3 regions of the Bradyrhizobium sp. I1.14.4 genome follow, and region 3 is predicted to be linked to each of the others. Evidence: predicted binding sites of a transcription regulator. Region 3 holds the regulator's gene; each other region holds the start of a gene.
What was found. The regulator PhoB, encoded in region 3, activates phosphate uptake and scavenging genes when phosphate is short. The targets are predictions, from matches to a motif close to TGTCATNNANCTGTCAT.
Positions count from the first base shown of each region.

Region 1 (7,388 bases), on a different contig from region 3:
GCAAGATCTCCTCGCATGTCGACCGCACCTTCCCGCTGTCGCAGACATCAGAAGCCCTGAAGGTGCTCGCCGGCCGCAAGGCGATGGGCAAGGTGATCCTGCATCCGGGAAGCTGAAGACAGGCGGGTAGCTTCGTCCGGGCTACTTCCTATTCCGCGCTCTCAGGCACCCCACGCTTCAGTGCGGCGCGCGCGGCTTCGCGATGCTCCGGCGTGATGTGGCTTGCCACCATGCGCAGCGCGGTTGCGAGCACCGCGGCATCGTCGGTGAAGCCGAGGACCGGCAGCATGTCGGGAATGAAGTCGAACGGCAGAATGAAATAGGCGATCGCGCCGAGCAGCGCCGCCTGGACATGGCGCGGTGTCTGCCGGTCGAAGGCGCAGTAATAGGCGGCCAGCAAATCCTCGGCGAAGGGCAAGCGCGCCACCACCTTCTTGAACTTGATCCAGAAGCGGTGGCGCACGCTTTCGGGGTCCTGCGCCAGCCGGTCGGCAGGCCCAAATCCCATACCGTGTTCGCTCGATGCCATCGCAAGGTTCCTCGACGCCGCAACAGTTCGACGGCGGACGCTGCCAATCTGGGGATCTCGGCCAACCGGCGCAAGGTTGCGGGCGGCTGGCTCAATTCACCCCGAGCTGCCTTGCGATCGCGTTCATGGCCTTGGCTAGGTCGATGTCGCGCTTGGTGACCCCGCCGACATCGTGGGTCGCCAGCACGACCTCGACCGTCTTGTAGATGTTCTTCCACTCGGGGTGATGGTCGCTCTTCTCGGCGACCAGGGCGGCGCGCGCCATGAAGCCGAACGCCTCGTTGAAGTCCTTGAACACGAAGGTCTTTGCAATCGCCTCGCGTCCGGCCAGCTCCGACCAGCCGGCCAGTTCCCAAAGCGCCGCCTTCCTTGCTTCCGCTGACAGCTTTTCGACCATGGTAACCCTCCCGTTTGGCGCCGACCTTAGCCCAACAACCGGCCTCCAGATGAGATCCACGCCCAAATTAAGGCCGAAATCGCGTCCTATCGCCGCTGGTAACCATGACGGAGATGTAACATCTGTGGGTTCAGGAATTTGCTACAAATGCAAGATGTGTGCGCGTTGGTAGTTTTGCGAGATTGAGCCCAGACGATTGTTTGCGAGATCGATGACCCAAGATCGATGACAGACGGCTCCGCCAGCATATCGCCCAAGCCGTTGCGTTCGGCAAAGCAGCGGCTGATGTTCGTTTTGATCGCGGGCGCGCTCGCCATCGTCGGCGCGATGGCCGCCGGCTACTATTTCGCGGTGCGTCCGGTGACGCTGCGGATCGCGGTCGGCCCCGCGAACAGTGACGACCTCAAAGTCGTTCAGGCGCTGGCGCAGGCCTTCAACAACCAGCAGCATAGCCAGGTCAAGCTGAGACCAGTGCAGACTGACGGCGCCACCGCCAGCGCGCAGACGCTGGCCGACGGCAAGGCCGATCTTGCCATCATCCGCGGTGACCTCGAGGTGCCGAAGAATGCGCAAGCGGTCGCGACGCTGCGCAAGAACGTCGTGGTGATGTGGGTCCCGCCTGCGAAGGGCAAGGTCCGGAAGTCGGCGCGGATCACCAAGATCGGGCAACTCGCCGGCCGCAAGATCGGCGTCGTCGGCCGCACGCCGGCCAATGTCAATTTGCTGAAGCTGATCCTGCAGCAATACGGCGTCGACCCGATGAAGGTCGAGATCGTTCAATTCCCGGCCAATGAGGCGGCGGAGGCTATCAAGAACCTCAAGGCCGACGCCTATCTCGCCGTCGGTCCGGCCAACAGCAAGATCACGATCGATGCGATCACGGCGTCGGTTCGCGACGGCGGCGAGCCCACCTTCCTGGCGATCGACGCCTCGGAGGCGATCGCGCAAAACCATCCGGCCTATGAGGCGGCGGAAATCCCCGCCGGCTCGCTCGGCTCGGCCGACCGGCCCGACGATGAGGTGAAGACGATCAGCTTCTCGCACCACATCGTTGCGCGAAAGGGCCTGTCGGACTCGACGGTCGCGGCATTCACGCGACAATTGTTTGCGATCCGGCAGTCGCTCAAGAACGACTTCCCGCTCGCCGCCAAGATCGAGACGCCCGACACCGACAAGGACGCCACCATTCCGGTGCATCCGGGCGCGGCCGCCTTCGTCGACGGCGAGGAAAAGACCTTCCTCGACCGCTACAGCGACTACATCTGGTGGAGCCTGATGGCGTTCTCGGCGATGGGCTCGGCCGGTGCGTGGTTCGCCGGCTATCTCAAGCGGGACGAGCGCAACACCAACACTTCGCAGCGCGATCGCCTGCTGGAGATGCTGAAGGCCGCGCGGCAGAGCGATTCGACCGAAGAGCTCGACCAGATGCAGGCCGAGGCCGACGACATCCTGCGCCACACGCTGGACTGCTTCGAGCATGGCGCAATCGAGGAAGGCACGCTGACCGCGTTCAACATCGCGCTGGAGCAGTTCCACAACGCCGTTGCCGACCGCAAGGCGCTGCTGCTCAGTATGCCGCAGAATTTGCAGCGGACTGCGAGCCAGTTCAGGGCCGCGGGGACGGCGTAGAAGCGTCGCCGCTCTCTATCCGCCAAAATCTAGTGAGGGAGTCACCGGCGGCAGGGTTCCCTCCCCCCCTTGCGGGGGAGGGTTAGGGAGAGGGGTGCCACACGATGTGCTCTCTGAATGCAGTTCGACAACAATGACCGAGCTGCGAAGGCGCCGCTCTCCACAAGCATGTCGCCCGGGGCTTACCCCTCTCCCCTACCCTCCCCCGCAAGGGGGGGAGGGAGCCTGACGTGCGTGCTCACCTTACGAAGCGCGCTGTCTCTAACGTCTCGCACATACCCCGCCCTGTAATCTCTCCGTCATGGAATTTTTCTAGGTCTGTGCTCGCCCGCGGCGCATCGTCGCTGCGACCTGAGGAGGCTGCCCATGACGATCCGGTTCTCGCGAAATCTGACCCGCCGACGCTTTCTCTCGACGGCGGCTGCGGCCGGCGCCGGCGTGATCGCGATGCCTTATCTGTCGCGCGCCGCCGACCGCCCCGTGATCACCCATGGCGTGCAGTCCGGCGATGTCGGCGTCGACGGCGGCGTGGTGTGGGCGCGTGCGGACCGGCCGTCGCAGATGATGGTCGAGGTCGCGACGTCAGAATCGTTCAAGGACGCCCGCACGCTGCCGCCGATCACTGCGCTGCCGGAGAGCGACTTCACCGCAAAAATGCTGCTGGAGAACCTGCCCTCCGGCCAGGACATCTTCTATCGCGTCCGCTTCCGCGACCTCGCCCATATCGACATTGTCGGCGAGCCCGTGGTCGGCCGCTTCCGCACCGCGCCGAGCGACCGCCGCGACGTCTCCTTCGTGTGGGGCGGCGACGTCGCCGGCCAGGGCTGGGGCATCAACCCCGACGATGGCGGCATGATCACCTTCTCCGCGATGAAGAAGCACGCCCCCGACTTCTTCCTGCACTCGGGCGATACCATCTATGCCGACGGCGTCATCACCGCCGAGCAGAAGCAGCCCGACGGCAAGATCTGGAAGAACATCACGATCCCGGAGAAGGCCAAGGTCGCCGAGACGCTCGATGAATACCGCGCCGCGCACAAGTACAATTTCCTCGACGCGAACCTGCGCGCGTTCAATGCCGAGGTGCCGATCTTCGTGCAGTGGGACGACCACGAGGTGACCAACAACTGGTCGCTGTCGAAACAGCTGCCGGCGGCCTACAAGGAGCGCGACATCACCGTGCTCGCCGCGCGCGCGGCAAAAGCGTTCCACGAGATGTATCCGATGCGCGAGAGCATCGTCGAGCCGGGCCGGGTCTATCGCACGCTGAGCTACGGTCCGCATCTCGACGTCTTCATGCTCGACGAGCGCAGCTATCGCGGCCCCAACGGCCCGAACCTGCAGGAGCAATACGGCCCCGACGCGTATTTCATCGGGCCGGACCAGATGGCTTGGCTGAAGCGCGCGCTACTCAACTCGCGCGCCACCTGGAAGGTGATCGCCTCCGACATGCCGCTGTCCCTGATCGTCTATGACGATGCAGCCAACAAGAAGGGCTCGGAAGCCTTCGCGCAGGGCGACGGCCCGGCGCGCGGCCGCGAGCTCGAGATCGTCGACATCCTGCGCTTCATCAAGACCGCTGGTATCGCCAACACGGTGTGGCTGACCGCGGACGTGCACTATGCGGCCGCGCACTACTACAACCCGAACAAGGCCCAGTTCCAGGAGTTCGACCCGTTCTGGGAATTCGTCTCCGGCCCGCTGCATGCCGGCACGTTCGGTCCGAACGAGCTCGACAACACGTTTGGACCCGAGGTGAAGTTCGTCAAGGCGCCGGGCGAAGCGAACCAGAACCTGCCGCCGTCGGCCGGAATGCAGTTCTTCGGCCACGTCAAGATCGACGGCAAGAGCGGCCAGATGATTGTGAGCCTGCGCGACCGCGTCGACGCCGAGCTGTGGGCGATCACGCTCGATCCGAAGCCGGTATAGTTCGGCCGCCCCCACGGGGGAACCGCGCTCCCCTTCACAGACGCCCATGATAGACGGCCTTGGCCCAACGCCCAGGCCAAGGCGACGCGATCGACGGGGGATGGACGTCCCCGGCCCCTTCCGGTATCGATATCAGAGCCGTTATGCTGGGGGCCCGGAGGGGCGGAGCATGAGGCGCTGCGAGTTGATTCGCGTGCTCGGTGGCATCGTCGCGGGGTTTCGGCCTCGCCGCCTGATTGTCGTCGGGATAGCGCTGTTCGCGCTACTGCCGATCGAAGTCAGCAATGCCGGCTGGCTGCCTGATCTCTTCAAGAGCTCATCCAGGCACGCCAAATCGCCAAGGCACGCGAAGTCGGCAAGGCCGACCAGATTGGCAAGGCACCACGCGCCATCAAAGCCCCGCGCCACACGGCTTGCCGCACTTGGGCCGGTCGCCCTGCCGCCTTCCGTTCCCAAGCCGACCGCGACGAAATGCGATCCCGCGACATTGCGGATCGTTCTCGATGTGGGACATACCGCTGAATCGGAAGGCGCGATCAGCGCCCGCAATGTCGCCGAGTTCGCCTTCAACCTGCGTCTTGCGCGGTTGATCGAGGAGAAATTGAAGGCCGAAGGCTTTACCGAAACCAGGCTGCTGCTGACTGAAGGCAAGGCGAGACCCAGCCTCTTCAAGCGGGTCGCCGCCGCCAACAATCTGCACGCGGATCTCCTGCTGTCGGTCCACCATGACTCCGTGCCCAACAAGATGCTCGAGGACTGGGAGTTCGAGGGCAGGAAAAGCCACTTCAGCGACCGCTTCAGCGGCTACTCCGTCTTCGTCTCCCGGAACAATCCGGACTTCCAGACGAGCCTCCGGTTCGCCGAGCTGGTCGCCGGGGAAATGAAGGCGCAGGGGCTGCATTATGCCGAGCAGTACAGCCGGCCCGTCATGGGTCGCTACCAACACCCGCTGCTGAACAAGGACACCGGCGTCTACAGCTATGATGAGCTCATCGTGCTGAGAAAGACCGCGATGCCCGCGATCCTGCTGGAGGCGGGCTCGATCATCAACCGGGACGAAGAACGCGAGATGGACTCGCCCGAGCGCCAGAACCTCATCAGCAGCGGCGTCGCTTCTGCCGTAAAGGAGTTCTGCGAGCCGCGATGGGCCCTCCTCGGTCCGCTCTGATCGTTCCTACGGCACCCCACAAGGGCACTTCGGCGAAACGCAGTCCGATTGGACGGCGCAGATTTCAACCCGGTTTGCCCGCCTTGATCTCCTTGAACTTGGCGAGCGCCTGCTCGAACTTGGCATTGAACAGCCACATCGCATCGAGGATCTCGCGGAAGGTTGCAGACGTCCTTGCCCTGTCGGCTCGACCGAACGCGAAGACGCTGTTGTTGCGCAGATATCGCATGATCCTGGGGTCGGAGATTCTGTAGCCGACGAGGTTGCCCGATCTGAGTGCCGCCCTGGTCGGCGTGGGAATGATCTGGATCAGCTCAAAGACCTTCATTTGATCGATCGGATCCGGCAGCGCTTTCAAGATCGCGGGGACGTCCGGGAAAATATCCGCGTGTGCGTTCATGAGGGCATCTCGCACCGCGGTCCAATGATTGAACCGATGATCAAGATTGCCGACCCGTGCCTCTTCCCTGTCGTCGCGACGGCTCAGTGCGGGATCGACGGCAGCGATTGATCCCTTGATGGCTGCCCACTTCTTTCGACCGTTGCGATCTTCGGACGGGCCGGTCTGCAGGCTTCCTTTGTAGGTGTTCGACCGCGCATTTCCCGCATTTTGCTTGCCGCCCGTCTCGGCAAAGAAGAGGCCTAGGCTGATACGGCCCGCGACAGCAGCGTCCGCGGCGTCGAGACCCCTGGCTCGCGCGATCGCAATCGCCAGATCAACCACGTCCTTGAATGGCGTATCCGAGCTTTGCGCGCTGGCGGGCGGCGCCTCCATGATGTCGAAGAGCTTCCTGTACTCATCGAGCAGCGGCTCATTGTCGGCGTCGAAATAGGCCGGAGGGATTCCGAATCGGCTAGGTCGCCCAATCCTGGACGGAAGCGCATCGGTGAGATCCTTGTATGCGCTCATCATGTCGACACGGGCAAGGTAGAGGGCCTGGCCCGGCAGGTTCGGCAGCGGCTGATTGGAATCGATCTGCGCGCGTCGCTGGCGCAGGATCGATTCGAAATTCTCCAGGGCATTGTCGTAGGTCTTGAGCGCGGCGGATTGCTCGCTCGTGAGTGCGGCCGGCGCAGCGATGGCTGGCCGCACGAAACCACCGATGAGGGCCGAGGCCCGCGGCAGGACCACACCGAGCATCGGATGCTTTGCTGCCGGCGGTGCGAGAAGCAGTCCGAGAGATAGCGCTGCTGCGGGCGCAGCGGCAGATGCTTTGATCGCCATGACGGCTTCCCGATGCCTGTGCGTCGCCGAATCCGGTACCTTGGATGGTAGACGACGAACGCGCCGGCTGCGAGGCCGAAGCCCGGCAATCCGTCAAAGTCCGTTTCGCAGCGCGGCTTCGAGCGCCTCGCTCGAACAAGGCTTGGTCAGCCGGGGCTTGCCGGCGAGCGATTCCGGCAGCCTGATATCAGCGCCATAACCCGTGACGAAGGCGAAGGGCACCTTCAGCGCATCGAGCCGCTCGGCGATCGCGAAGGTCTTCTCGCCCCTGACGAGGCCGACGTCGAGCAGCGCGAAATCCGGCGCGCGTTCGGCGATCAGTTCGAGCGCGCGCGCGACATTCGCCGCGGTGCGCACCGTCCGGGCGCCGAAGCCAAGGATGGTGTCCTCGAAATAGAGCGAGATGATCGGATCGTCCTCGACCACGAGGACGTCACCGGGCATGCCGGCATCGGGTGCGGATTCCATGGCTCGGTGTCCATTGCTTAGACGACGGATGAGAGACCGGATC
Region 1 is NZ_JBNDLA010000026.1:34,128-41,515, forward strand. It holds gene ABIB78_RS32220 (NADPH:quinone oxidoreductase family protein) at 1-116, shown strand, start outside; gene ABIB78_RS32225 (YkvA family protein) at 149-529, opposite strand; gene ABIB78_RS32230 (4a-hydroxytetrahydrobiopterin dehydratase) at 621-926, opposite strand; gene ABIB78_RS32235 (TAXI family TRAP transporter solute-binding subunit) at 1,212-2,555, shown strand; gene ABIB78_RS32240 (alkaline phosphatase D family protein) at 2,922-4,484, shown strand; gene ABIB78_RS32245 (N-acetylmuramoyl-L-alanine amidase family protein) at 4,585-5,652, shown strand; gene ABIB78_RS32250 (hypothetical protein) at 5,717-6,877, opposite strand; gene ABIB78_RS32255 (response regulator) at 6,971-7,345, opposite strand.
Region 1: a site for PhoB is predicted at 2,842-2,858, ahead of ABIB78_RS32240 (alkaline phosphatase D family protein). Genes of this name have one in related genera too.

Region 2 (7,388 bases), on a different contig from region 3:
CCGCTCGCGCAGCCACGCCACGATCGGGCCGCGCCGCTCGTCGCTCAGCCGTCCGGTCAGCGTCATGTGGAAGCGGAATTCCTCCATCACGTAGGGATAGCCCCAGCGGTCGAGATAGTCGCACTGCCGTGCGGTGAGCCGTTCGGGCTTGCGCCGCGCGCGATCCCCGGCCGTCAGCGGCGCGCGGAACGCGTCGAACTCGGTGACGCAGTCGGCGGCAAGCCGTTGCAGATCGTCCGAGCGGTGTGCCGGGATCACGGCAATGAAGCCGCTGATGGCATCGACCACCGGCTCGATCAGGGGGATGCGCCGGGCGCGCCCGGCGAAGGCGGCGCAGGCGTCGAGCAGCTCGGCCTCGTTCCGGCCGTCGGCAAGCGCGATCGGTGCCTTCAGCGTGGCGTGAAAGCCGTATTTGCGAGGGTCCGCCGTCAGCTCGCGCCAGTCGGGCCCGACACCATCGGGAAAGGGCAGGTCGCGGCCATCAGCGGCGTCGTAGCCGAGCAGCGCCGAACCGAAGCGGTGCAGGGCGCTGTCGGGCGACGGTGCATAGTAGATCGCGTAGCGTTGAGTGGAGGCCATGGCAGCAGAATAGAGCCGGGTTACGCCGCCACAACCGTCTTGCGCGGCGCGAGCGAGTGAACGAGGCAGCTCGCGTCCGCCAGATGCACCAGCCGTCCCGCCGCGATCACGGCAACGACGCGCGGCCGCAGCGGCACCTTGTCGTCGACGACGATGATATCGGCGCGGCGGCCGTTGGCGAGCACACCGCGATCGGCAAGCCCGGCCGCGCGCGCCGGCGCCGACGAGATCAGGTCCCAGGCCGTGGCTAGCGGCAGGATCCCGTCGGCGGCGAGGCGGAACGCCGCGAGCAGCTGCGCCGGATAATAGTAGTCCGACGCCAGCACCGAGCAGAGGCCCTGCGCGATCATGTCGGATGCCTTGGTCCAGCCGGTGTGGCTGCCGCCGCGCACCACATTGGGCGCGCCGAACACGATGAAGTCGCCGGCGGCCGCGGCATCGCGCGCGGTCTCTTCATTGACGGGGAATTCCGCGATCGTGGCGCCGAGCGCACGAAAATCCCGGCGCATCGCCGGGCTGTTGTCGTCATGCGACAGCATGCGGATATCAGCCGCGCGTGCAGCGGCAGCCAGTCGCGCGATCGAGGCGGGCACCTCGGGACGGCGCGCGACGATCCGATCGAGCATGTCGTTGACGGCCTCGACCGAGAGCCCCGTGCGCTCGGCCAGCTGGTTACGCTTCTTCGGCTTGACGTTGCTGTGGTCGTTGAAGGCGAACAGGTCGATGCGGCCCTCGGTGAGCCATTGAATGATCTCGGCCTCGGCTTCGAGATTGTGGGTCTCGTGGCGCAGATGGAAGCGCGTATCGGCGGCGAGCTGCGGTCGCAGCGCCTCGATCGCATTGAGCAGTTTTCGCGCATTTTCCGCGCTGCGCAGGCCGGGCTCCCACGACCAGGTCGTGCCATGGAAGACGGTGGTGATGCCGTTGGCGATTGCTTGCCGGTCGCTGTCGATCAGCGCCACGTCGGTCGGGAAGTCGACACCCGGGCGCGGCATCATCTGCCGCTCGAACGCATCGCCATGCAGATCGATGATGCCGGGCAGCACCAGGAGGCCGCCGGCATTGATATGGAGCGCGGCGCGACCCTGCTCGGCGTCGAGCGCGCCGATGTCGCGGCCTGCGGTCCGTAGCGAGGTCTCGACCAGTGCGCCGTCAACCAGCGTGCGTCCGCCTTCGATGAAAATGTCCGTCACGATGCGGCGCTCCGTTGTTTGTGCTGTGACTGGGATACGGCCTCGGCCTCATACTTGTCGAGGAATTCCTCGACCGCGAGCTTGCGAAAGTCGGGCAGGACGCGACGAAGTGCGTCGTGATCCCAGTCCCACCACCCGAGCGCGGTGAGGCGATTTGCGATTGTCTCGGAGAACCGCCGCTTGACCGGACGCGCCGGATTACCGGCAACTATGCTGTAGGCGGGGACATCCTTGGTCACGATCGCGCCGGCGGCAACCACCGCGCCAGTTCCGACGTTCCGTCCGGGGAGCAGAATCGCGCCATGACCGATCCAGACGTCATGGCCGATATGCACGTGATGCGCACGTCGCCAGTTGAAGAAGTCGGTGTCGTCGCTCTCTCCAGGAAAATATGCGCTGGCGCGGTAGGTGAAATGCGCCTGCGTCGCGCGATGCATCGGGTGGTTGCCGGGATTGATCCGGGTCATCGCCGCGATTGAGCAGAATTTGCCGATCGAGCTGTAGGTAACCTGGCTGTCGTTCACGACGTAGGAATAGTCATCCATGCTGACTTCAAGCAGGATCGTGCGCGCGCCGACCTCGGTATATTTGCCGAGTTTGCTCTCGCGAACCGACGCAGTCGGGTCGACGGTCGGCACAACCGAGAGTGTTTTTCCGGCCATCAGGGCCTCCGCAAATCTTGTAAATCTTTGGCTTCCGGGGAGATGCGGGCTCGTCATCGGGATGCTTGATGACAACATCATGACGCTGCGATGACGGCAAGGGAGAGTGTGGACGATCGCCGCACCGCAGCGCCGCCGTCACATAACTGTAAAACACCGGGGATAGCGATGGCCCAACGCGGCGCGGTTGGAGCATTACATGCTGGTGGTGGAAGGTTTGACGTGCCGTTTCGGCACAAAAGCCGCAGTCGACAACGCATCCTTTTCGATCGCGCCGGGCAGCTTTGTCGGCGTGATCGGCCGCTCCGGTGCCGGCAAGTCGACGCTGCTGCGGATGATCAACCGTCTCGCCGATCCGACCTCCGGCCGTATCCTGTTTGAGGGCACCGATGTGACCGCGCTGCGCGGCAAGGCGCTGCGGCAGTGGCGGGCGCGTTCGGCGATGATCTTCCAGCAGTTCAATCTGGTCGGCCGTCTCGACGTCTTGACCAACGTCCTGATGGGCCGGCTGGCCCAGATCCCGTCCTGGCGCTCGCTGGCGCAGGTCTGGCCCGAGCAGGACAGGGCGCTCGCGCTGTCCGCGCTCGAGCAGTTCGACATCGCCCAGCTCGCAGCGCAGCGCGCCGACCAGCTCTCCGGCGGCCAGCAGCAGCGCGTCGCGATTGCCCGCGCGCTGGTGCAGGAGCCCGACATCATTCTTGCCGACGAGCCGATCGCTTCGCTCGATCCGCGCAACACCAAGATCGTGATGGATGCGCTGCTACGCATCAACAAGCATTTCGGCATCACGGTGCTCTGCAACCTGCACTCGCTCGACCTCGCGCGGACCTATTGCGACCGCTTGGTCGGCATGGCGACGGGTCGCGTGGTGTTCGACGGCGCCCCAGCGGCGCTCACCGACCATATTGCCCGCGAGCTCTATGACCTCGAGGCCAATGACGTCATGGGCGCGGTACCGCTGCCCGCGCCCGACGGCGCAACTGCTCCGGCGCTCGGCACCGCAGCCGCGGCCTGAGCGGCGCATTTTCGAAAGACAGGGCAACCGGGCATTTCGCCCGGCCAACAGGCGTAACTACCAAAGAGGGGTAACATGATCACTCGTCGCATCATTCTGGCCGGCGCCGCCGCGCTGGCATTCGCCGGATCGGCTTCGGCCGAGGACTGGAAGGCCAAGTATCCGGAGATCACCTTCGCCGTGATTCCCGCCGAGAACGGCTCCGGCGTCACCGAGCGCTATGGTCCGCTCACCGAGTATCTTTCCAAGGAACTCGGCATCAAGGTGAACCTGCGCGTCGCCAACGACTACGCGGCCGTCATCGAGGGCCAGCGTGCCGGTAACATCCACATCGGCTACTACGGCCCGGCGTCGTTCGCCCGAGCCCGCCTCACCGGCGTCAAGACCGACGCGTTCGTGATCGACGTCAACGCCGACGGTTCCAAGGGCTATTATTCGGTGTTCTACGTGCTCGCCAAGAGCCCGTATCACAAGGTCGAAGACCTCAAGGGCAAGAATATCGGCCTGGTCGATCCCAACTCGACCTCCGGCAACAACATGCCGCGCTTCAAGCTCAACGCGATGGGCATCGATCCGGAGACCTATTTCTCCAAGGTGGTCTTCACCGGCAGCCACGAGAACGCCGTGCTGGCGCTGGCGCAGGGCACAGTCGACGTCGCCGCCAACTGGTGGAATGCCGACGACGATTCCAACCTGACCCGCATGCTCGCCAAGAACATGGTGAAGTCGAGCGACGGCACGCCGCTGAAGAAGGAAGACTTCCGCATCATCGTGAAGTCCGACCTGATCATCAACTCGCCCTACGCCTATCTCGAGAGCCTTCCTGAAGACATGAAGGCGAAGATCAAGCAGGCCTTCCTCGACATGCCGACGAAGGATCCGGAAGCCTTCAAGAAGCTGTCCGATGGCAAGAACCGTCCGTGGCAGCCGGTCACCAACGCCGACTACGACAAGACCATCGAACTGATCAAGTTCGTCGACGCTCTGCGCAAGAAGGGCTCCTGATCGCACGTCGCCACTGAATTGGGCCGGGTTTCGACAACCCGGCCCTTTTCGTTCACCCCTCGAGCAGACTGGCCCGCATCGATGGCGACCGCCATTTCCATCCTTCCCGCGCAGCAATTGGCGACGCTGAACGATGCCTATCGCAAGGCGGTCGCGCGCAAGCGGCTGAAGGCGACGGTGGCGGCCGCGGTGTTCTGCGCGGCGTTGTTCATCGCGGCGCTCGGCGCCGATGTGAACCTGCACACGTTGTTCACCTACTTTGGCAACTTCGTCAGCTATTTCGACCGCATCCTGACGCTGGATTCCGGTGCGCGGGTCTGGACCGATCCGGTGGAATGGTTCTGGGGCCTGAAGAAATGGCTGCGGCTGCTCGGTGAGACCCTCCTGATCAGCTATGTCGGCACGCTGACCGGCGCTGTGTTCGCCTTTGCGCTGAATTTCTTCGCCGCCCAGAATACCTCGCCAGGACCGTGGGTACGCTTTATCATCCGTCGCCTGCTGGAGTTCGCCCGCACGGTGCCCGGCATCGTGTTCGCGCTGATCTTCGTGATCGCGTTCGGCCTCGGGCCGATGGCCGGCGTGCTGGCGATTGCGATCCATACGACGGGGGCGCTCGGTAAGCTGTTCGCCGAGATCGTCGAGAATGCCGACATGAAGCCGGTCGAGGGCGTCCGCTCCACAGGCGCGAGCTGGCTGTCCTGCATGCGCTTTGCCATACTGCCGCAGGTCTCGGCCGGCTACGCCAGCTATGCGCTCCTGCGGTTCGAGATCAACGTCCGCGAGGCCTCCGTGATGGGCTTCGTCGGTGCCGGCGGTATCGGCCAGGAGCTTGTGGTCGCAATCCGCAAGTTCTACTATTCCGACGTCAGCGCCATCCTCGTCACCATCATCATCACCGTCTTCATCATCGACATCTCGACCGGCTGGCTGCGCGGCCGCCTGTTCGGCAAGGAGGCACGCCGATGAGCCAGATGCCGAAGCCGGACAGCGCGAAATTGCGCGCCAAATACCCGGGCGTGTTCGAACGTCCCGCGTCGGCACGGCTGGCGCTGCCGGCCATGATCGTGACGGCGCTCGCAATCTTCGTCTATGGCTTGGTCGATCTCGACTTCTCGCCGACGAAGCTGATCACTGGGATGAGCCAGCTCGGTTGGATCACCATGATGATGATCCCGCCGAATCCCGGCTCGTCCTTCCCGCTCTACATGCAGGCGCTCGGCGAGACGTTGTCGATCGCGCTGCTCGGCACCACGCTTGCCGCGCTGTTCGCGCTGCCGGTCAGCCTGCTGGCGGCGCGCAACATCATTCCTTCGAACCTGATCCGCTTTCCGGTGCGCCGCTTCCTGGATTCGATCCGCGGCGTCGATACGCTGATCTGGGCGCTGGTCTGGATCAACGTCGTCGGCCTCGGCCCGTTCGCCGGCGTGCTCGCGATCATGGTCTCCGACTTCGGGGCGTTCGGAAAGCTGTTCTCCGAGGCGATCGAAGCGGCGGACCGCAAGCAGGTCGAGGGTATCCGTGCCTCCGGCGGCAACGCGCTGCACGAAATCCGCTTCGGCCTGCTGCCACAGGTGCTGCCCGTCATTGCCGGGCAGGTGCTCTACTTCATCGAGTCGAACACGCGTTCGGCCACCATCATCGGCATCGTCGGTGCAGGCGGCATCGGGCTGCAGCTTGCCGAGCAGATCCGCGTGCTGGAATGGCAGAAGGTATCGTTCCTGATCCTGATGATCCTGATCGCGGTCGCCGCGATCGACTTCATCTCGAGCAAGCTGCGCTTTGCCATCATCGGCCAGCGCGCCGTGGTCTAGAAGCCGCCTCGCGCGAGAAGGCGCGAGGGACCGTCAGCCGTTCTCGACGAGAAACTCCACGCGCTCCGCGGCAAAGCGCGAGCGCTTGGTCACCAGCGGCTGGTCCAGCATATCGACGTCGGTTGCGTCGACCACAAGCACCGGCCGTCCCAGCGGCAGATCGAGCCGCGCGGCATCGGTCGCATCGACGATCGCCGCGGTGATCCGGGTCGAGGAGCGGTGGTAATCCTTGACACCGTAATGCCCGAGCAGCTTCGTCATCGAGCGAACGTCGGCAAACACACTGCCGGCATCGGGAAACCGCTCGGCCGACAGCCAGGTGGTGGAGACGCAGATCGGCGTCCGGTCGGCGAGGCGTACCGCTTCGATCCGGATCAGCGGCGCGCCAATCTTGAGGCCGAGTTCACGCGCGATCTCGCGATTGGCGGTGTCGCTGCTTGCATCGATCAGCTGGCCGCGCGGCTCATGGCCGCCGGCGCCGACGATCTCCGAAAACCGGGTGCGCGAGCGCAGGGGATAGGCGAGGCGCCGCGCTTCGACATAGGTGCCGCTGCCGCGCTCGGCGCGCACCAGGCCGCGCTCGGCCAATGCGGCGAGCGCCCGCCGCACGGTGTGGCGGTTGACCCGGTAAGTCTCGGCGATCTCCATCTCGCCCGGCAGCTTTTCGCCCGCGGCAAAGCGGCCGTCAGCGATGCCGCGCTCGATGCCGTCGGCGACCTGCCGCCACAAGGCGACGCCGGAACTTTCCTGCATGCTCATGGCGCGGTGATACCAGAAATCTTCGGTTTGTCACGAAACGGTCATGGCGCTCCGCTATCAAGTTGTCTACTATCATAGACAACTTGATGCAAGCAAGGTTGCCAAAGGTTGCTCATGAGTTCGACCGGACCAAACAGCAGACAGGCCCAGCGCAAGGCCGCGATGACGGTGCTGGCGCACTCCGCCGCTGCCGACATCGCCGGCAGGCTGGCGGCGATCGCGGTGCCCACGCACGAGAACCTGCGCGAGCCGGAAAACGGCCTTGTGATGGTGCGCGGACGGATCGGCGGCGACGGCGCGCCGTTCAATCTCGGCGAGGCGACAGTGTCGCGCGCGGCGGTACGGCTTGCGACCGGCGAGGTCG
Region 2 is NZ_JBNDLA010000012.1:119,210-126,597, forward strand. It holds gene ABIB78_RS23710 (DUF1045 domain-containing protein) at 1-579, opposite strand, end outside; gene ABIB78_RS23715 (alpha-D-ribose 1-methylphosphonate 5-triphosphate diphosphatase) at 600-1,772, opposite strand; gene ABIB78_RS23720 (chloramphenicol acetyltransferase) at 1,769-2,434, opposite strand; gene phnC (phosphonate ABC transporter ATP-binding protein) at 2,634-3,449, shown strand; gene phnD (phosphonate ABC transporter substrate-binding protein) at 3,525-4,454, shown strand; gene phnE (phosphonate ABC transporter, permease protein PhnE) at 4,536-5,420, shown strand; gene phnE (phosphonate ABC transporter, permease protein PhnE) at 5,417-6,265, shown strand; gene phnF (phosphonate metabolism transcriptional regulator PhnF) at 6,299-7,024, opposite strand; gene phnG (phosphonate C-P lyase system protein PhnG) at 7,139-7,388, shown strand, end outside.
Region 2: a site for PhoB is predicted at 2,514-2,530, ahead of phnC (phosphonate ABC transporter ATP-binding protein). Genes of this name have one in related genera too.

Region 3 (7,388 bases):
GCATCCGCCTCTACGAGAAGATCTCGAAGTCCGAGATGGACGACAGGGTCGAGAAGGCGCTGCGCGGCGGCGCGCTGTGGAACGAGGTCAAGGACAAGCTGAACGCCTCCGGCCTCTCGCTCTCCGGCGGCCAGCAGCAGCGCCTGTGCATCGCGCGCACCGTCGCGGTGCGTCCCGAGGTGATCCTGTTCGACGAGCCGTGCTCGGCGCTCGACCCGATCTCGACCGCCAAGGTCGAGGAGCTGATCCAGGAACTGTCCGAGGACTACACGATCGCGATCGTCACCCACAACATGCAACAGGCGGCGCGCGTCTCCGACAAGACGGCCTTCATGTATCTCGGCGAGCTGATCGAATTCGACGACACCAACAAGATATTCACCTCACCGAGCGATCGGCGCACCCAGGACTACATCACCGGCCGGTTCGGCTGACCGGCGCATGATCCGGAAAAGTGGAAACCGGTTTTCCGATCAGATCATGCTAAATTGAGGACAACGAAATCATGATCCCCGGGATCATGATTGAGGGGAGACAAGCGATGGCTTCTGAACATACCGCCAAGGCATTCGATAGCGATCTGCAGGAGTTGACCCGCCTGGTCGCCGAGATGGGCGGCCTCGTCGAGCGGATGATCACCGAGTCGGTCGACGCGCTGATCCGTCGCGACGTCGCGCTGGGCAAGCGCGTGGTCGCCGCCGACATCGAGATCGACAATTTGCAGCGCCTCATCGAAGAGCGCGCGGTGCTGACGATCGCGCGCCGCCAGCCGATGGCGATCGACCTGCGCGAGATCGTCAGTGCGATGCGCGTGGCCACCGACCTCGAGCGGATCGGCGACCTCGCCAAGAACATGGGCAAGCGCGTCGCAGCACTGGAGAGCGACTTCCAGCCGCTGAAGCTGATCCGCGGCCTCGAGCACATGACCGACCTCGTGCTGTCGCAGGTCAAGTCGGTGCTCGACGCCTATGCCGCGCACGATCTGCCGGCTGCGATGAACGTCTGGAAGGGCGACGAGGAAGTCGATGCGATCTGCACCTCGCTGTTCCGCGAACTGCTCACCTACATGATGGAGGATCCGCGCAACATCTCGTTCTGCATCCATCTGATGTTCTGCGCCAAGAACATTGAGCGGATCGGCGATCACGCCACCAACATCGCCGAGACCGTGTTCTACATGATCGAGGGCCAGCAGATCACCGACAAGCGCCCGAAGGGCGACATGACCACTTTTGCCACCACGGTGCCGGGCAACTAGGGCATGATCCGCACGTGCGGAACCGGATTGTCCTCGCGACAAAAGGCTTTCGCGGGGACCTTGCTGAAGGAAGTAAGCGTTTCGGTTTGCGTCTGGGCAACGGATCACCACACAGAAAGAACTTAAACCGATGAGCGCACGCATTCTGGTAGTCGAAGACGAGGAAGCGCTGACGACGCTGTTGCGCTACAACCTCGATGCGGAAGGCTACGATGTCGAGACCGTGGGGCGCGGCGACGATGCCGACACAAGGCTGAAGGAGCGCATTCCCGACCTCGTGGTGCTCGACTGGATGCTGCCGGGCCTGTCCGGCATCGAGCTGTGCCGCCGCCTGCGGGCGCGGCCCGAGACCAAGCAGCTTCCGATCATCATGCTGACCGCGCGCGGCGAGGAGAGCGAGCGCGTGCGCGGGCTTGCCACCGGCGCCGACGACTACATCGTCAAGCCGTTCTCGGTACCAGAGCTGCTGGCGCGGGTGAAGGGCCTGTTGCGCCGCGCGAGCCCGGAGCGGCTTGCGACCGTGCTGACCTATGGCGACATCGAGCTGGACCGCGAGAAGCGCCGCGTGGCGCGCTCGGGCCGCCCGATCGATCTCGGGCCGACCGAGTATCGCCTGCTCGAATTCTTCCTCGAGCATCCCGGCCGCGTGTTCAGCCGCGAGCAACTGCTCGACAGCGTCTGGGGCCGCGACATCTATATCGATGAGCGCACCGTCGACGTGCATATCGGCCGCCTGCGCAAGCTGCTCAATCCGGGCCGCGAGCAGGATCCGATCCGCACCGTGCGCGGCGCCGGCTACGCGCTCGACGACCGGTTTGCAAAGGCCGAGCCGCAGCCGTAACGGCCCCAAACAATCGCAGTCTCCTGGCCCGGTATGCAATCGCACTCTGGGTCTGGACCCTTGGTTCCGTCATTGCTTCGTCGCTTCAGCGCAAATTGCTCTGCAATTTTGTCGCGAGCTCCCCGCAGTGACGGCATCAACAAAAAATCCCCGCTTTCGCGGGGATTTCTTTCGTGCAGTCCAGGCTTGTTTCCCGAGTGCTACTTGATTTGTGGCTTCGCCGACGGCCGGCGGCGGTCGGCGGCGGGCTGGTAGGCAACGCGCGAGTGATGCGCGCAATAGGGCAGGCCGGCGAGCGCCTTGCCGCCGCAGAAGAAGAATTCCGGGCTCGATGGATCGCCGACCGGCCAGTGGCAGGTGGCTTCGTTGAGCTCGAGCAGTGACAGCCGTTGGCTCATCGGCACCACATTATCGTAGGAGATCGGATCGGACTCCATCTCGACCTCGAAGGCGTGCGCGAGCGCCGTGTTGCCGCGCGAAACAGGGCGCGCCACCCGCATCATGTGCTGGGCGGGGCGGGCCTTGCGCTGCCGTGGCGCGGCCGTGGAGGGAGCCTTGGCGCGGCCGGAGAGGCCAAGCCGATGTACTTTGCCGATCACGGCGTTTCGCGTCACATTGCCAAGTTCCGCGGCGATCTGGCTGGCCGAGAGGCCGGATTCCCAGAGCTTCTTCAGCTGTTCGACGCGATCGTCGGACCAGGTCAATACAGTCATCGCATTCTTCCTTTCGCGGAGCGCCGGCCAGTCATTGGAGCGGGCGCTGCGAGCCAATCTGGATAAAAATCCCAGCGGCCAGAATCCCTTAGCCCTCGCCGGGCGCGGTCTTGCGCCCGAACGTTTACGTGAGACACGAAGGCTACTTAGAGGGTCCAGTACTGCCGCACGAGATGTCGTACCCGACAGGCCAAACGCTACAATATGGCGTGACTCTGGCGCAAGAGTCCGCGGCCGTGCGTCCACATGTTCCCACAAAGTTAAGCATTGCGGTGAGGCTTTTCCACCGCACCGGAATGCTCCGGATTGCGCTCGTTTCGCATTGCAGGAAGACCGGCAAAGGCCGGCTTCTGGCGATTGACAGTTACTGGCCGCAGCATAGAATGTTTGGCACGTGCCGCCCGCAAAGGCGGCACGTTTTGTTTTCCGAAGCTGGCTGTTGCTGCGCTGGCGTCAAGGCGCGCGGCAATTTGTTGGCTTCAAACCGTCAGTGAACGCCATGACCAACAGTGCCTCGTCGCATCTGCTCCCCGTCTTCGCCAGGGTCGATCTGGGCTTCGAGCGCGGTGAGGGCGCCTGGCTGATCGCAACCAACGGCGATCGCTATCTCGATTTCACCTCGGGCGTCGCGGTGAACGCGCTCGGGCATGCGCATCCGCATCTGGTCAAGGCGCTGCAGGAGCAGGCGACCAAGCTCTGGCACATGTCGAACCTGTTCAAGAGCCCGGACGGCGAGGTGCTCGCCGCGCGGCTGTGCGAGCAGAGCTTTGCCGACTTCGTGTTCTTCTGCAATTCCGGCGCGGAAGCGATGGAGGGCGTGATCAAGCTGGTCCGCCACTATCACTTCTCCAAGGGCCATCCCGAGCGCTACCGCATCATCACCTTCGAAGGCGCCTTCCACGGCCGCACGCTGGGTACGCTCGCTGCGACCGGTGCGGCGAAATATCTCGAAGGCTTCGGTCCGCCGATGGACGGCTTCGACCAGGTGCCGCATGGCGATATCGAGGCGGTGAAGAAGGCGATCGGCCCGCACACCGCCGGCATCCTGATCGAGCCGGTGCAGGGCGAGGGCGGCGTGCGTTCGGCGCCGCAGGCCTTCTTCAAGGCATTGCGCGCGCTTTGCGACGAGCATGGCCTGCTGCTCGCATTCGACGAGGTGCAGACCGGCATGGGCCGCACCGGCGAATTGTTTGCCTACAAGCGCACGGGTGTCACGCCGGACGTGATGTCGCTGGCGAAGGCGCTCGGCGGCGGCTTCCCGATCGGGGCGGTGCTGGCGACCGCGCAGGCAGCGGCCGGCATGGCGCCGGGCTCGCACGGCTCGACCTTCGGCGGCAATCCGCTCGCGGTCGCGGCCGCCAATGCCGTGCTCGACGTCATGCTCAAGCCCGGTTTCTTCGACCACGTGCAGAAGATGTCGCTGCTGCTCAAGCAGAAGCTCGCTTCCGTCGTCGACCGCTATCCCGGCGTGCTATCGGAGGTGCGCGGCGAGGGCCTGTTGATCGGCGTCAAGGCCGTGGTGCCGTCGGGCGACCTGGTCGCCGCGCTGCGCAACGAGAAGCTGCTCACTGTCGGCGCCGGCGACAATGTGGTGCGGTTCCTCGCGCCCCTGATTGTCACCGAGGCCGAGATCGACCAGTCGATCGTCTCGCTCGAGCGCGCCTGCTCCGTGCTATCGGCGGCGCTGCCGAAGAAGGCGGCAGGGTGATGAGCAAGCAGGTCCGTCACTTCCTCGATATCAACGAGCTGCCGCTCGCCGAACTGCGCAACATGCTCTCCGCCGGAGCCGCCATGAAGGCGAAGCTGAAGGCACATGAGAAGGGCAGGAAGCCGCTCGAAGGCAAGACGCTGGCGATGATCTTCGAGCGCCCGTCGACCCGTACCCGGGTGTCATTCGACGTCGGCATGCGCCAGCTCGGCGGTGAATCCATCATGCTGACCGGCGCCGAGATGCAGCTCGGCCGCGGCGAGACCATCGCCGACACCGCGCGCGTGCTGTCGCGCTATGTCGATGCGATCATGATCCGCATCCTCAATCATGACGCGCTGCTCGAGCTCGCAGCCCACGCCACCGTGCCCGTCATCAATGGCCTGACCCGGCGTTCGCATCCCTGCCAGGTGATGGCCGACCTCATGACCTATGAGGAGAATCGCGGCTCGATCGAGGGTAAGACGGTGGCCTGGACCGGCGACGACAACAACGTGCTGGCTTCCTGGGCCCACGCCGCCGAGCGCTTCAAGTTCAACCTCAACATCGCGACGCCTCCCGAGCTCTCGCCGAAGAAGCCGATACGCGACTGGATCAAGGCGACCGGCGCTTCGATCATGCTCGGCACCGACCCGGAAGCGGCCGTGCGCGGCGCCGATTGCGTCGTCACCGACACCTGGGTGTCGATGGGTGACAAGGAGGGCGAGCACCGCCACAATGTGCTGCGGCCCTATCAGGTCAATGCCAAGCTGATGTCGCTTGCCAAGCCGGACGCACTCTTCATGCACTGCCTGCCCGCGCATCGCGGCGAGGAGGTCACCGACGAGGTGATCGACGGGCCGCAATCCGTGGTGTTCGACGAGGCGGAAAATCGCCTGCATGCGCAGAAGGGCATTCTGGCGTGGTGTTTCGACGCGGTCGCGTAAGCACCAACGCTGTCGTCCCGGGCAAGCGTAGCGCGACCCGGGACCCAAAACCACCGCCGTCAATTGTTGTGAGGGCTGCGGCCACAGCCGGCTACATCGACTGACAGTGGTGGTTATGGGTCTCTGCTCCAGTGCGCAATTGCGCACAAGGCAGGGACGACGAATTCGCGTTTGAGTGAACCCCTTTATTTCATGGTCCGAGACCCCAGATAGAGCGCCATGGTTTCACAATCCCCCGACATCAAAATCCAGGCCGAGACGCCCATTCGCGCGCCGTCGGCGGTTCCTGTCGACGATGCCGTGCTGGCCTTCGAGGTCGGCGCGCTGGACTTGCGCGGCCGGCTGACCCGGCTCGGCCCCGCGCTCGACGAGATCCTGCACAAGCACGATTATCCGCCGGCGGTCGGCAAGCTGCTCGGTGAGGCCATCGTGCTCACCACGCTGCTCGGCTCGTCTGTCAAGTTCGAGGGCCGTTTCATCCTGCAGACCCGGACCGAAGGTCCGGTCTCGCTGCTGATCGTTGATTTTCAGGCGCCCGACCGGCTGCGTGCCTATGCGCGCTATGACGTGGCGCGTCTCAACGAGGGGCAGACCTCGGGTGAGCTGCTCGGCAAGGGCCACCTTGCGATGACGATCGATCAGGGCTCGAACACCAGCCGCTACCAGGGGCTGGTCGCGCTCGACGGCGGCGGCCTGGAAGAGGCGGCCCACGAATATTTCCTGCGCTCGGAGCAGATTCCGACGCGGGTGCGGCTTGCGGTCGGCGAGGAGATGCGCGGCGGCGAAGGCGGCAAGCTGCATTGGCGCGCCGGCGGCATCCTGCTGCAATTCCTGCCCAAGGCCCCCGAGCGCGCCAAGCAGGCCGATCTGCATCCCGGCGACGCGCCGGAAGGCACCATCACGCACTCCGTGCCGGATGACGATGCCTGGGTCGAGGGACAGTCGCTGATCTCGACCGTCGAGGATGTCGAGCTGATCGATCCCGACCTCTCCAGCGAGCGGCTGTTATATCGCCTGTTCCACGAACGCGGCGTGCGCGTCTTCAACCCGCAAACACTGCGCGCGCAGTGTTCCTGCTCGCGCGATGCGGTGTCGTCGATGCTGAAGAGCTTTGCGCCGAACGACCGCGCCGAGATGGTCAAGGACGGCAAGGTCGTCGTGACCTGCGAGTTCTGCTCGTCGGTGTATGAGTTCACGCCGCAGGAGGCGGGCGTCGAGTAGGCGCTTCTCGCCACGGGCAATACTCGTCTTCACCCGCGAACGCGGGTGATCCAGTATTCCAGAGACGTTTGTGGATACGGACAGGCCGCGGTGTACTGGATGCCCCGCATGCGCGGGGCATGACACCGCTAATTCAACACTCTTTTCCCGTCCGGGCTCGGGCTATCCAGCGAGAATGTCGGCACGTCGATGTCGAAGCGCTCGCCTGCTTCGGTGACCATCTGGTAGCTGCCGGTCATGAAGCCGGAGGCGGTCGGCAGCGGCACGCCGCTGGTGTATTCGAAGCGCTCGCCGGGCGCGAGCACCGGTTGCTCGCCGACCACGCCCTCGCCACGCACCTCCTGGCGGCGGCCGGTGGCGTCGGTGATGATCCAGTGCCGCGTGCGCAGCTGCACCGTTTCCGGGCCCGAATTGACGATCACGATCTTGTAGGACCAGAAATATTCGCGCCGGTCGATCGACGAACGCTCCGGCATGAAGTTCGGCTCGACGGTGACTTCGATCTGGCGGGTGACGGCGCGGTACATACGGCTCAATCCGATGGTCTTGGCGCGTGATCCGTTTCGACCGGATCATGCTCAAACATGCGCCATCATAGCCAATTGAACCGCCGGAACCAATCGCCTGCCAGGCCGTGAAAAGCCGCCCCCCGGGGCGGTCTGTTCATCGCGCTTTCAACATAGTTCCGCTCTAAAGCGCGGCCGCATGTCGCCGCACTCTG
Region 3 is NZ_JBNDLA010000011.1:53,549-60,936, reverse strand. It holds gene pstB (phosphate ABC transporter ATP-binding protein PstB) at 1-434, shown strand, start outside; gene phoU (phosphate signaling complex protein PhoU) at 542-1,258, shown strand; gene phoB (phosphate regulon transcriptional regulator PhoB) at 1,389-2,099, shown strand; gene ABIB78_RS22375 (GcrA family cell cycle regulator) at 2,300-2,812, opposite strand; gene ABIB78_RS22370 (aspartate aminotransferase family protein) at 3,312-4,520, shown strand; gene argF (ornithine carbamoyltransferase) at 4,520-5,446, shown strand; gene ABIB78_RS22360 (Hsp33 family molecular chaperone) at 5,666-6,667, shown strand; gene apaG (Co2+/Mg2+ efflux protein ApaG) at 6,796-7,194, opposite strand.